Linked DNA regions of Tistrella mobilis. The protein of the gene in region 1 interacts with the protein of each later gene in a pairwise test. Links are inferred from orthologs where the notes say so. Each region holds a gene or a part of one and is shown on either strand. Other genes may lie near its edges.

Region 1 (6,118 bases):
CGGACCACCAGCAGCACCAGTGCCGTCTGGCCGAACGGTCCCCAGCCGATCGCATCCTCCACCAGCCCCAGAATGAAGACCGACCAGTAGGGCAGCCGGTCCGGGCGGTAGATGCTCCAATAGGTCACCGCGATCAGCACCGGCCAGGGCACCATGGCGGTGCCCCCCAGGCGCGACCAGGGCGCTGCGGCGATGAGCACGAAAGCAAGGCTCACCAGGAAGGGCACCGAAGCCCGGACCTGGCGGTCAAGCTTCTGCAACAGCGTGTCGTTCATGCCCCTCCGCCGGCCGTCACTGGCTGCCGGCCGGTGCCGGTGCCACCGGCAGGGCCGGCGAAACCTCGGGCGCCCCTTCCGGATGCAGCTCGGTGCCGAGCAGGATGCGCACGAAATCCAGCCGCCGCCAGTCCACGAAGGGTTCGACCCGGATCTGGCCCTCCTCGACCGAGATCACCCGGCCGACGGCAAGCCCGGGCGGAAAGATGCCGCCCTCGCCCGAGGTCACCACCCGCGCGCCCACATCGGGCACCACATGCGGCGGCAGATAGGCAAGCGCCGGGCGCGGCGAATTGTCGCCGGCCAGTATGGCCCGCTGGGCGGCCCCGTCCGGGGTTTCCACCGTCACCGGCACGCGGCTGTTCAGGTCCGAGAGCAGCAGCAGACGCGACGAGGTCTCGCCCACTTGGATCACGCGCCCGACCAGACCGGCCGAGGTGACGGCGATGCCGTCGCGGGCCATGCCGTCGCGGGCACCGGCGGAAATCAGCAGGGTGCGCACGAAGGGCCCGCCGGTATCGGCCAGAATCCGGGCCGACAGGAAGCGCTGTTCCGGGTCTGGCACCACGCCCAGCTGCCGGCGCAGGGCCGTATTCTCGGCCGCAAGCCTGAGTGCCACCTGCTCCCAATGGCGCAGGCGCTCGTTCTGTTCGGTCAGCCGGGCATTCTCGGCGGCAAGATCGGTCAGGGTGCCGATCCGGTCGGTCAGCCCGGTCAGGCTGGCGACCGGGCGCGAGAACAATTCCAGCGCCGGCATCGAGGCGTCGGCGATGGCGGTCCGCAGATCGGTGACGGGCACGACGTCGAAACGCGTCGCGATCATCAGGCCGACGGACCCCACCACCAGCGCTCCGAAAGCGAAGCGATGGGCGAGCTGTCTGAGTGGCTGAGCCACGGCGCGGCCGTATCCGAGCGGCTTCACCGGAGCGTACTCCCCAAGGCTGAGGGGCTGGACTGGCCTTCAAGCATGACATGACGACGGCCGGGACGCCATGGTCCGGACATCATCATGACCGCAGGGCAGGTCTTCCCGGATTGCGGGCATGGGGCGCGCGTCCCCGGAAAGACCTTGAGAAGCGGGTACCCACAGGCAGGTCGCCGGTCAGTACTGCTCGTAGAGAACGTGCTTGAGCTTCTTCATCTCTTCGAGCGCCCGGCCGGTGCCCAGCGCCACGCAGGAGAGCGGGTCATCGGCGATCGAGACCGGCAGGCCGGTCGCATTGCGCAGCACCAGATCCAGATTGCCGAGCAGCGCCCCGCCACCGGTCAGCACGATGCCCTTGTCGACGATGTCGGCGGCGAGTTCGGGGGCGGTATGTTCCAGCGCCACCTTCACCGACTCGACGATCTGCCCCACCGGCTCGGCCAGGCTTTCGGCGATCTGGCGCTCGGTGATCACGATCTCGCGCGGCACGCCGTGCATCAGGTCGCGCCCCTTGATCTGCAGCACCTTGCCGTCGCCATCGGCCGGCGGGCAGGCGGAACCCACCTCGGTCTTGATCCGCTCGGCGCTCGATTCGCCGATCAGCAGGTTATGATTGCGGCGGATATAGGCGATGATCGCCTCGTCCATCTTGTCGCCGCCCACGCGCACCGACCGCGAATAGACGATGCCGCCCAACGACAGCACCGCCACCTCGGTGGTGCCGCCGCCGATATCGACCACCATCGAACCGGTGGGCTCGGTGACCGGCAGGCCGGCACCGATCGCGGCGGCCATCGGCTCTTCGATCAGGAACACCCGGCGCGCACCCGCGCTTTCGGCCGATTCCTGAATGGCGCGACGCTCCACCGCGGTCGAACCCGAGGGCACGCAGACGATGATCTGCGGGCTCGCAAAGGTGCGACGGTTGTGCACCTTGCGGATGAAGTGCTTGATCATCTCTTCGGCAACTTCGAAATCCGCGATCACGCCGTCACGCAGCGGGCGGATCGCTTCGATATTGCCGGGTGTGCGGCCGAGCATCAGCTTGGCCTCTTCGCCCACGGCGAGGACCTGCTTCTTGCCCTTGACGTTCATGATCGCAACCACCGACGGCTCGTTGAGCACGATACCCCGGCCCTTCACGTAGACGAGCGTGTTGGCGGTGCCGAGGTCGATGGCCATGTCGGCCGAGAGAATGCCGAGGAGGCTCGAAAACATGTAGCTGGCTTTGCTCGCTGGATCTGACTGTCAGTGCCCGGACCGGGGGTGCGCCGGCGGCGTCGAAGCCTGCGCCCCGGCCACCGTCCGGGCTGCGCGCAAGGGTCTGCGCACTCTGGGACGGACGGGGGCGAACGCGGCGAGATTACGCCACAAACCGCACCGCATTGAAACCGTCAATTCGGTGTCGGCGCATCGAACGCGACGACGCCCGCACAGGGAACGGGCGGGGCCGTTCCCGGGCGGGCGTCGTGTCCGGCGGGGGCGCCGAAACGGGAAAGTCGGGCGTGATCAGATGGCGGCGCTGCGGATCGACGGATCCGCCGCCTCTTCCGGTGCATCCGCCGCCTTCTCCAGCAGTTTGGCGAGGGCGTTCACATAGGCGCTGGCCGAGGCGACCACGGTGTCGGGATCGGCGCCGATACCGCCATGGCTGCGGCCGCGGGCGCCGAGACGTACGGTCACGCGCGCCTGGGCATCGGTGCCTTCGGTCACGGCATGAACCTGGTAGAGCTGGAGCACCGCCTCGTGCGGGATCGCCTGACCGATGGCGTTGAAAGCCGCATCCACCGGGCCGTTGCCGCCGGCGCTGGCAGAGCGGGCAACGCCGTTCTGCTCGATGGTGATGGTCGCGACATGGTCGACGCCGATGCCGCAGGCCACGGACAGCGCAGTCAGCTTCAGGCTTTCACCCTCATGCCCGGCGCCATCGGAGACCAGGGCGACCAGATCATCGTCGAACACGGTCTTCTTGCGGTCGGCCAGGTCCTTGAAGCGACGGAACGCATCTTCCAGCGCGTTGTCGCCCAGCTCGAAACCCAGCTCCTTCAGCTTGGTCTTGAAGGCATGGCGGCCGGAATGCTTGCCCATCACCAGCGACGACTTGTTCACGCCCACCGATTCCGGGGTCATGATCTCGTAGGTCTGGGCATTCTTCAGCATGCCGTCCTGATGGATGCCGCTTTCATGCGCGAAGGCGTTCCGGCCCACGATCGACTTGTTGTACTGGATCGGGAAGCCGGTGACCGACGAGACCAGCTGCGAGGCCTGGGTGATCAGGGTGGTGTCAATGCCGGTGCCCACACCCATCAGATCGGCGCGGGTGCGCATCGCCATCACGATCTCTTCCAGCGCCGCATTGCCCGCGCGCTCGCCGATGCCGTTGACGGTGCATTCCACCTGACGGGCCCCCGCCGAAACCGCAGCCAGCGAGTTCGCCACCGCCAGCCCCAGATCGTTATGGCAATGCGCCGACAGGATCGCCTTGTCGATGTTCGGCACATTGTTCCGGATCGCGCGGATCAGGCCGATATATTCCTCGGGCATGGTATAGCCCACGGTATCGGGCACGTTGATGGTGGTGGCACCGTTGGCGATCGCCACCTCGATGGCCCGGTACAGGAATTCAGGCTCGGTACGGGTGCCGTCTTCGCAGGACCATTCGACGTCGTCGGTGAAGCGGCGCGCGAAGGAGACGCTGTCGGCGATCGCCTCCAGCACCTGCGCCTCGTCCATGTTCAGCTTGAACTTGCGGTGCAGCGGGCTGGTGGAGATGAAGGTGTGGATGCGGCGGCGGCGGGCCGGCTTCAGCGCCTCGGCCGCGCGCTCGATATCGGCATGCTTCGCGCGCGCCAGGCTGCAGATCACCGCCTCACGCGAGCGCTCGGCGATCTTGTAGACCGATTCGAAGTCGCCGTTCGAGGCGATGGCAAAACCGGCCTCGATCACGTCGACGCCCAGGCGCTCCAGCATCTCGGCGACGCGCAGCTTCTCGTCCAGCGTCATGGAAGCGCCGGGGCACTGCTCGCCGTCGCGCAGCGTGGTGTCGAAAATCACGACACGGTCACCGGCATTGACCTCGGCGGCACGGGTGGTGTCGACCGGCTGACGGGCGGGATTGGTCTCGGTGGTCATCGGGAACTGCCTTGCTTCGAAGAGAGACGGGCCGGGGCCGCGGGCGATGCGGATGAGGATGGGCCCGGACGGGAGCGGCACGCACCGGCATCCTGCGCCGGGCATGCGGATCTGTCTCTTGTCCCCTGAGCGTGTGTCACCCGCGGTTTACGCAAGTGACCGTACGGCGCTCAGGGGCCGATAAGTCGAAGCGAAAGGGCAAGGCCAAGGAGGATGACGATCACGCCACCGGAGGCCATCAGGAACAGCTCCGCGCGCCGCGCCTCGGCACGTGCAATCACCGCTGCCCGCGCGGTGGCGCGGCGGCGTGCGGCAATGGCGGTGTGGCGCGGATCGTCGTACATCTGCTTCCGGGTTCCCGGCTGTCTGGTCCTGGTGGGTGTCTGGTCCCGGCGGTGCGTCACCGCCGTCGCGTAAGGCTCATACGGATGGTGGCATCTTATGGACCACGTCTGACCGCATGATGGCCGACATCGCGACGCTTGTCGACCGGGTATTCCGGCTTTCCGTGACCGATCCGGTTCAGACCCGATCGATAACAGTGTGATTGACCTTATGCGCAGGTCGAGCACAGTGTCCAGGGAGAAATGCGAAATCCCGATGTTTTGTGTCGGATTTCCCGAAACCAGGGCAACTTTCTTGTCCTAATTGCCGGATCGCAGCGCCGGACCGATCAATCCCCGCGCCGGATAAAGGGCGCGAGTTTCAGCCGGGTGCGATGGGGGGCCCCGGCCGTGCCGCCTTCCGGTGTGCGGCCGCGGAAATAGTCTTTCTGCCACCCCACCCGGCGTTCACTGCTGGCCTCGTCACCCAAGGCTTCGATGAAGGCCGACCGGCCGGCGACGAAGGCGGCGTGGGCGCGTTCGGTGTCGGGTTCGCTCGCGATCGGGCGGATCTCGGGGCGCATCGCCTCAAGCAGCGCCGGCAGCACCGGCACGATGGCGGCGAAGGGCTCGCCCGTCTCGAACCGCACCGGCGTGTTCACGCGGGTGAAGCGCCAGTTCATGGTGAAGCCGAAGGGCGACCAGCCGGTTTCCACCAGCCCCTGAAGGGCCGCGATCGCATCCTTGGGCCGGTTGACCGGCCCCTGCACCATCAGCGCCACCTCGGGTGCCGTGCGAAACAGCCAGGGGACGTGGAAGGTCAGGATGCCCGATCCGAAATGCCCGACCGCAGGCACCGCCGCCGCGGGGTCGTCGGGCGTCACCACCACCCCTGCCGGCGCCTCGTCCCCCGTCCAGACCGCGGTGAACCCGGCCGGGTTCAGCAGCTCCCACCCCCAGGCATTGGCGATGGCGAGCGGCAGGCAGCGATAGGCGAAGCCCTGGGGGGTGGCGTCCATCCATGGCCGGTCCACCGGTGCCGGCCGGATGGCCGGCCCGTCGGCGCCCAGGGAAAAGGCGGTCAACCGGGTGATGTCGTCAGCGTCGCTCATGGGCCCAAAGACTAGCGTCTTCAGGCCAGCAGCACCAGCAGCACGCCCAGGATCACCGCCAGGCTTCCGGGGATGTCGGCAGCCCTGGGCGTCTCGCCCAGCAGCAGACGGCCCATGATGACGGTGAAGACCAGTTCCACCTGACCGAAGGCGCGCACCAGCGCCGCGGTTTCCAGGGTCATCGCCCAGGCCCAGCCGGCCGAGCCGGTGACGCTGAGCAGGCCCACCAGCGAGGAACTCCGCCAGGTGCGGAACACGGCGGTGAAGGTGGCGGGCTCACGCGCCAGCAGCCAGCCCCCCATCAACACGGCCTGGATCGAGTTCATCACCGCCAGCGTCGCGATCGCCCGC
Region 2 (4,575 bases), 2.4 Mb from region 1 along the record:
TGTTGATCAGCACGCCGCGCGCGCCCTTCATCGACACGTCGTCGAGCAGCGGGTTCGAGATCGCGGCTTCGGCGGCCTCGATCGCGCGGTTGTCGCCGCCGGCCTCGCCGGTGCCCATCATCGCCTTGCCCATCTCGCTCATCACGGTGCGGATGTCGGCGAAGTCCAGGTTGATCAGGCCGGGCATGACCATCAGGTCGGTCACGCCGCGCACGCCGGCATAGAGCACGTCGTCGGCCATCTTGAAGGCATCGGCGAAGGTCGTGCGCTCGTTGGCGACCCGGAACAGGTTCTGGTTCGGGATCACGATCAGGGTGTCGACATATTTCTGCAGCTCGTCGATGCCCGAATCCGCCAGCCGCATGCGGCGGGTGCCTTCGAAGTGGAAGGGCTTGGTGACCACGCCGACGGTCAGAATGCCCTTCTCGCGCGCGATCTGGGCGATGACCGGCGCCGCGCCGGTGCCGGTGCCGCCGCCCATGCCGGCGGTGACGAACACCATATGGCTGCCGTCCAGATATTCGGAGATCTCTTCCATGGTCTCCTGGGCGGCGGCGCGGCCGACCTCGGGGCGCGCACCCGCACCCAGGCCATGGGTGATCATCTGGCCCAGCTGGATGCGGCGTTCGGCCTGGCTCTGGTTCAGCGCCTGCGCATCGGTGTTGCAGACGATGAACTCCACGCCTTCCAGCTGCGCGTTGATCATGTTGTTGACGGCGTTGCCGCCGGCGCCGCCCACACCGACCACGGTGATCCGCGGGGTCAGCTGCATGCTGTCGGGGATACTGAGATTGAGGGACATGACGTGTTGCCTCCTGGTCGCTCGGACTTGGATCCGCCCCCGCCGCGATCGCCGACACGGGGACGGGAAACTTCAGGGTTTCAGAAATTCGATTTCAGCCAGCGGCCCAGCCGGCCGAAGGTGCCGCGGCCGGCATCCGGTCCGGCATCGCGCTCGCCCACCTCGCCCCAATCCGCCACGGCATGGGCGATCAGTCCGGTGACGACCGAGAAGCCGGCGCCGCCGGACTGTTCCAGTTCTCCCGAGGCCGCGATCGGCCGGCCGAGCCGGACCTGGCGGCCCAGAACCCGGCCCGCGAGTTCGCGCAGGCCCTGCAGCTGCGACGCCCCGCCGGTCAGCACCACGCGCTTGGCGCCGACCTCGGCAAGGCCGCTCTTCTCAAGGCGCTCGCGGATCAGCTCCAGGGTCTCCTCGACCCGGGGGCGGACGATGTTGACCAGAAGCGAACGCGGAACGTTCTGGACGCCATCGGGCTCCCCCACCCGGGGCAGTTCGATCAGTTCACGGGCATCCGACGGGGTTGCGATCGCCGATCCGTACAGCGTCTTCATCCGCTCGGCATGGACCAGCGGCGTCTCCAGCACCTGGGCGATGTCGCGGGTGACATGCAGGCCGCCGACGCCGAAACCGTCGACATGGATCAGGCTGCCGTTGAAGAACACGGCCATGGTGGTGGTGCCCCCGCCCATGTCGACCACGGTGGTGCCCATGTTGCGCTCGTCCTCCACCAGGCAGGCGAGGCCGGCGGCGAAGGGCGAGGCGACGACCGCCTCGATCTCCAGATGGCAACGGGCGATGCACAGCTCCAGATTGCGCCACGGGCTCGACTGAGCGGTCACCACATGCATGCTGACGCCCAACCGCTCGCCATACATGCCGCGCGGATCGCGGATGCCGCCGGCATCGTCGATCGAATGATCGACCGGCAGGGCATGCATCACGGCCCGGTCGTCGCCCAGAAACATGCGACGGCCCTCGGCATAGATCCGGCGGATATCGGCATCGGCCACGGCATGGCCGGCGATTTCGACCTCCAGATCGATCAGATGGCTCGACATCACCGTCGACGGCAGTGCCACGACCACCCGTTCGATGGTCTCCCCCGACATCTGCTCGGCCGCATGGACCGCCGCCAGAATCGAGGCCTCGGCCTGTACCATGTCGACGATCAGCCCGGCGCGCAGGCCGCGCGCCGCCTGATGGCCGATGCCGCGGACGCGCCAGCGGCCATGGCCGTCACCTTCGGCGATGAAGCACACCACTTTGGTGGTGCCGATGTCGAGTGCCGCAATCAGGCCGCCGCGCCCCTTCGCCATGTTTTCCCACCTTCCCGCTTGTGCGATACACACTGAGTGGCCCTTGGGGCCGTTCGGAGTCCGTCGTCTTCTTCGTCGTCAGATCGTCAGGCGTCGAGACCGGGGCCGGTCGCAGCCACCCCCGGCGGGCGCTTGACCACCGGCTTCATCCGCTCGGTCAGGGCTGCCGCATCCGTCAGCCTGACCGCGAACTGGCCGGCGATCCTGAGGTCGACCGAGGTGATCGCCTTTTCGAGGATGCCGTGATCGCGCTCCACCTCGGCGAGGCGCTTCCAGGCCTCCACTGCATCCCTGGCCGGCAGGCGCACCACCACGCCGTCCTTCAGATGCACATCCCAGCGCCGGCCACCGACCCGCACCCCGGCCACGAAACGATCAGCCAGATCGGGGGCGGTCTCGACCAGATCCAGCAGCTGCGCCACCAGCTGCGGGGCGTCGTCGCCCACCACCACCGGCAGATGGGCGAAGCGGCCGACATCCACGCCTTCGATCAGCGCGCCCTTGCGGTCGACCAGGATATGCCCCTCGCCGACCTGCCAGAGGGCCGCCGCCTGACGTTCGCGGATGCGGACATAAAGCGTGTCCGGCCAGCGCCGTTCGATCGAGGCGCGCTCCACCCAGGGCAGCTGTTCCAGCCTGAGGCGCATCTGATCGAGATCCAGCGCCAGCATCGGCGTGCCCTGGTCAACAGCCATTGCCCCAAGTACCTGTCCGGGCTTCGTTTCGTACCGGCCTTCCAGGTAGATTTCCTTCACCGCCAGCCCGAGATGGCCGGCCTGGACCACCGCAAAATCATGAACACCATCCGCCGCCGTCTCCGCGGTGCCGGACGACCACAGCCACCAGCCGGCGCCGCCGACCAGCGCCAGTACCCCCAGCCTGCGCCCCCAGATGGCCGCGGGCCGCAGCCATTTCGGCCGACGCCGGCGACGACGCAAGGCTTCCGCCAGGGCGGCTGCTTCCTCCGCGCCTTCGAAGCCATGGGTGGTGACCCGCTTGACGCGGATGTCTTCGGTGCTCAGGCGTCGCATGCGGCGTGCTCCACCATCCATCTGACCAAAGGTCCGAACGCGATCCCCGCGGCGGCGGCCTGTTCGGGGACCAGCGAGAGCGGCGTCATGCCCGGCTGGGTGTTCACTTCCAGCAGGATCAGCCCCTCGGTGCCGGGCTTCGTATCGTCCCAGCGAAGATCGGCGCGGCTGACACCGCGGCAGCCGAGCGCCCGATGGGCCGTCTCGGCGATCTCCTTCGCCCGCGCGGCCAGTTCTTCCGGCACCGGGGCCGGAACCAGATGCACCGCGCGGCCATCGGTGTACTTGGCCTCGTAGTCGTAGAAGTTCTGAACCGGCCGGATCTCGGTCAGCCCCAGCGCCTTGCCGTCCATCACGCCGACGGTCAGCTCGCGGCCGGGAATGTAGCGTTCCACCAGGACCACGGGCCCGTGGGTCCAGCTGCGGTTGCCGAGCGGGGTCTCACTCTCGTCGCGCACGATGCGCACGCCGACACTCGATCCCTCCTGGGCGGGCTTCAGCACATAGGGAACGGGCATCGGGTGTTCGCGGCCGATCTCGTCGATATGCATCACCCGGTCTTCGGCCACCGGCAGGCCGGCGGCGGCGTAGAGCCGCTTGGCAACCGGCTTGTCCATGGCGATGGCAGAGGCGAGCAGGCCGGAATGGGTATAGGGCAGCCGCATCAGGTTCATCACCCCCTGCACGCAGCCATCCTCGCCGAAACGGCCATGCAGGGCGTTGAACACGACATCCGGGCGGATCTCGGCCAGCCTGGCCCCCAGATCGGCACCGGCATCGATCTCGGTCACCCGATAGCCCTCGCCGCGCAGCGCCTCGGCACAGGCGCGGCCGCTGGTCAGCGAAACCTCGCGTTCCGCCGACATGCCGCCCATCAGTACCGCCACATGCTGCGTGGTCATGCCTCGCTCCTGCTTTCGTCCGTGATTGCGCCGGGCACCGCGCCGGCCGGGCGGCCGATGCGACGGATTTCCCAGGTCAGTTCGATGCCCGAAGTGGCCCGCACCCGTGCACGCACCTCCTCGCCCAACGCCTCGATCTCGGCCGCCGTGGCCCCGCCGGTGTTGATGAGGAAATTGCAGTGCCGCTCCGACACCTGAGCGGCACCGATCTGCAATCCCCGGCAGCCGGCCCGGTCGATCAGTTCCCAGGCCCTGGCGCCTTCGGGGTTGCGGAAGGTGCTGCCGCCGGTGCGGGACCGGACCGGCTGGCTTTCCTCGCGCTTTGCCCTGATCTCGTCCATCCGCGCCCGGATCCGGGCCGGATCACCCGGCCGGCCGCGCAGACGGGCAGCGGTGAAGATCCAGTCGGCCGGTGCGGCCGAGTGGCGATAGCTGAGCCCCAGCGCCCCGGCCGGCACCTCGTGGATGCGCCCGGCCCGGTCGACCGCGGTGGCAGAGACCAGGACATCGGCGATCTCGGCACC

Evidence for each region. The genes of interacting proteins can lie anywhere in the genome.
Region 2: the proteins of P7L68_RS21850 (region 1) and ftsA interact in binary tests that used the Escherichia coli proteins (3 or more experiments, as listed by UniProt). The link is inferred for Tistrella mobilis from one-to-one orthologs.

The regions. Positions count from the first base shown.
Region 1 is NZ_CP121017.1:3,616,095-3,622,212, forward strand. Bases 399-3,353 are described here. They hold P7L68_RS21850 (rod shape-determining protein), read right to left. Parts: upstream 2,419-3,353; coding sequence 1,378-2,418; downstream 399-1,377. Other genes in these bases: mreC (rod shape-determining protein MreC), read right to left, coding at 399-1,197; P7L68_RS21855 (2-isopropylmalate synthase), read right to left, coding at 2,710-3,353. In the rest of the region: rod shape-determining protein MreD, read right to left, coding at 1-275; more of mreC, read right to left, coding at 292-398; more of P7L68_RS21855, read right to left, coding at 3,354-4,332; P7L68_RS21860 (hypothetical protein), read right to left, coding at 4,503-4,676; P7L68_RS21865 (DUF6065 family protein), read right to left, coding at 5,006-5,767; P7L68_RS21870 (EamA family transporter), read right to left, coding at 5,788-6,118. UniProt on the Escherichia coli protein: Forms membrane-associated dynamic filaments that are essential for cell shape determination. Acts by regulating cell wall synthesis and cell elongation, and thus cell shape.
Region 2 is NZ_CP121017.1:1,207,018-1,211,592, reverse strand. What follows is about bases 1-2,851. They hold ftsA (cell division protein FtsA), read right to left. Parts: upstream 2,119-2,851; coding sequence 883-2,118; downstream 1-882. Other genes in these bases: P7L68_RS11280 (cell division protein FtsQ/DivIB), read right to left, coding at 2,205-2,851; ftsZ (cell division protein FtsZ), read right to left, coding at 1-802. In the rest of the region: more of P7L68_RS11280, read right to left, coding at 2,852-3,149; P7L68_RS11275 (D-alanine--D-alanine ligase), read right to left, coding at 3,137-4,051; murB (UDP-N-acetylmuramate dehydrogenase), read right to left, coding at 4,048-4,575. UniProt on the Escherichia coli protein: Essential cell division protein that assists in the assembly of the Z ring. May serve as the principal membrane anchor for the Z ring.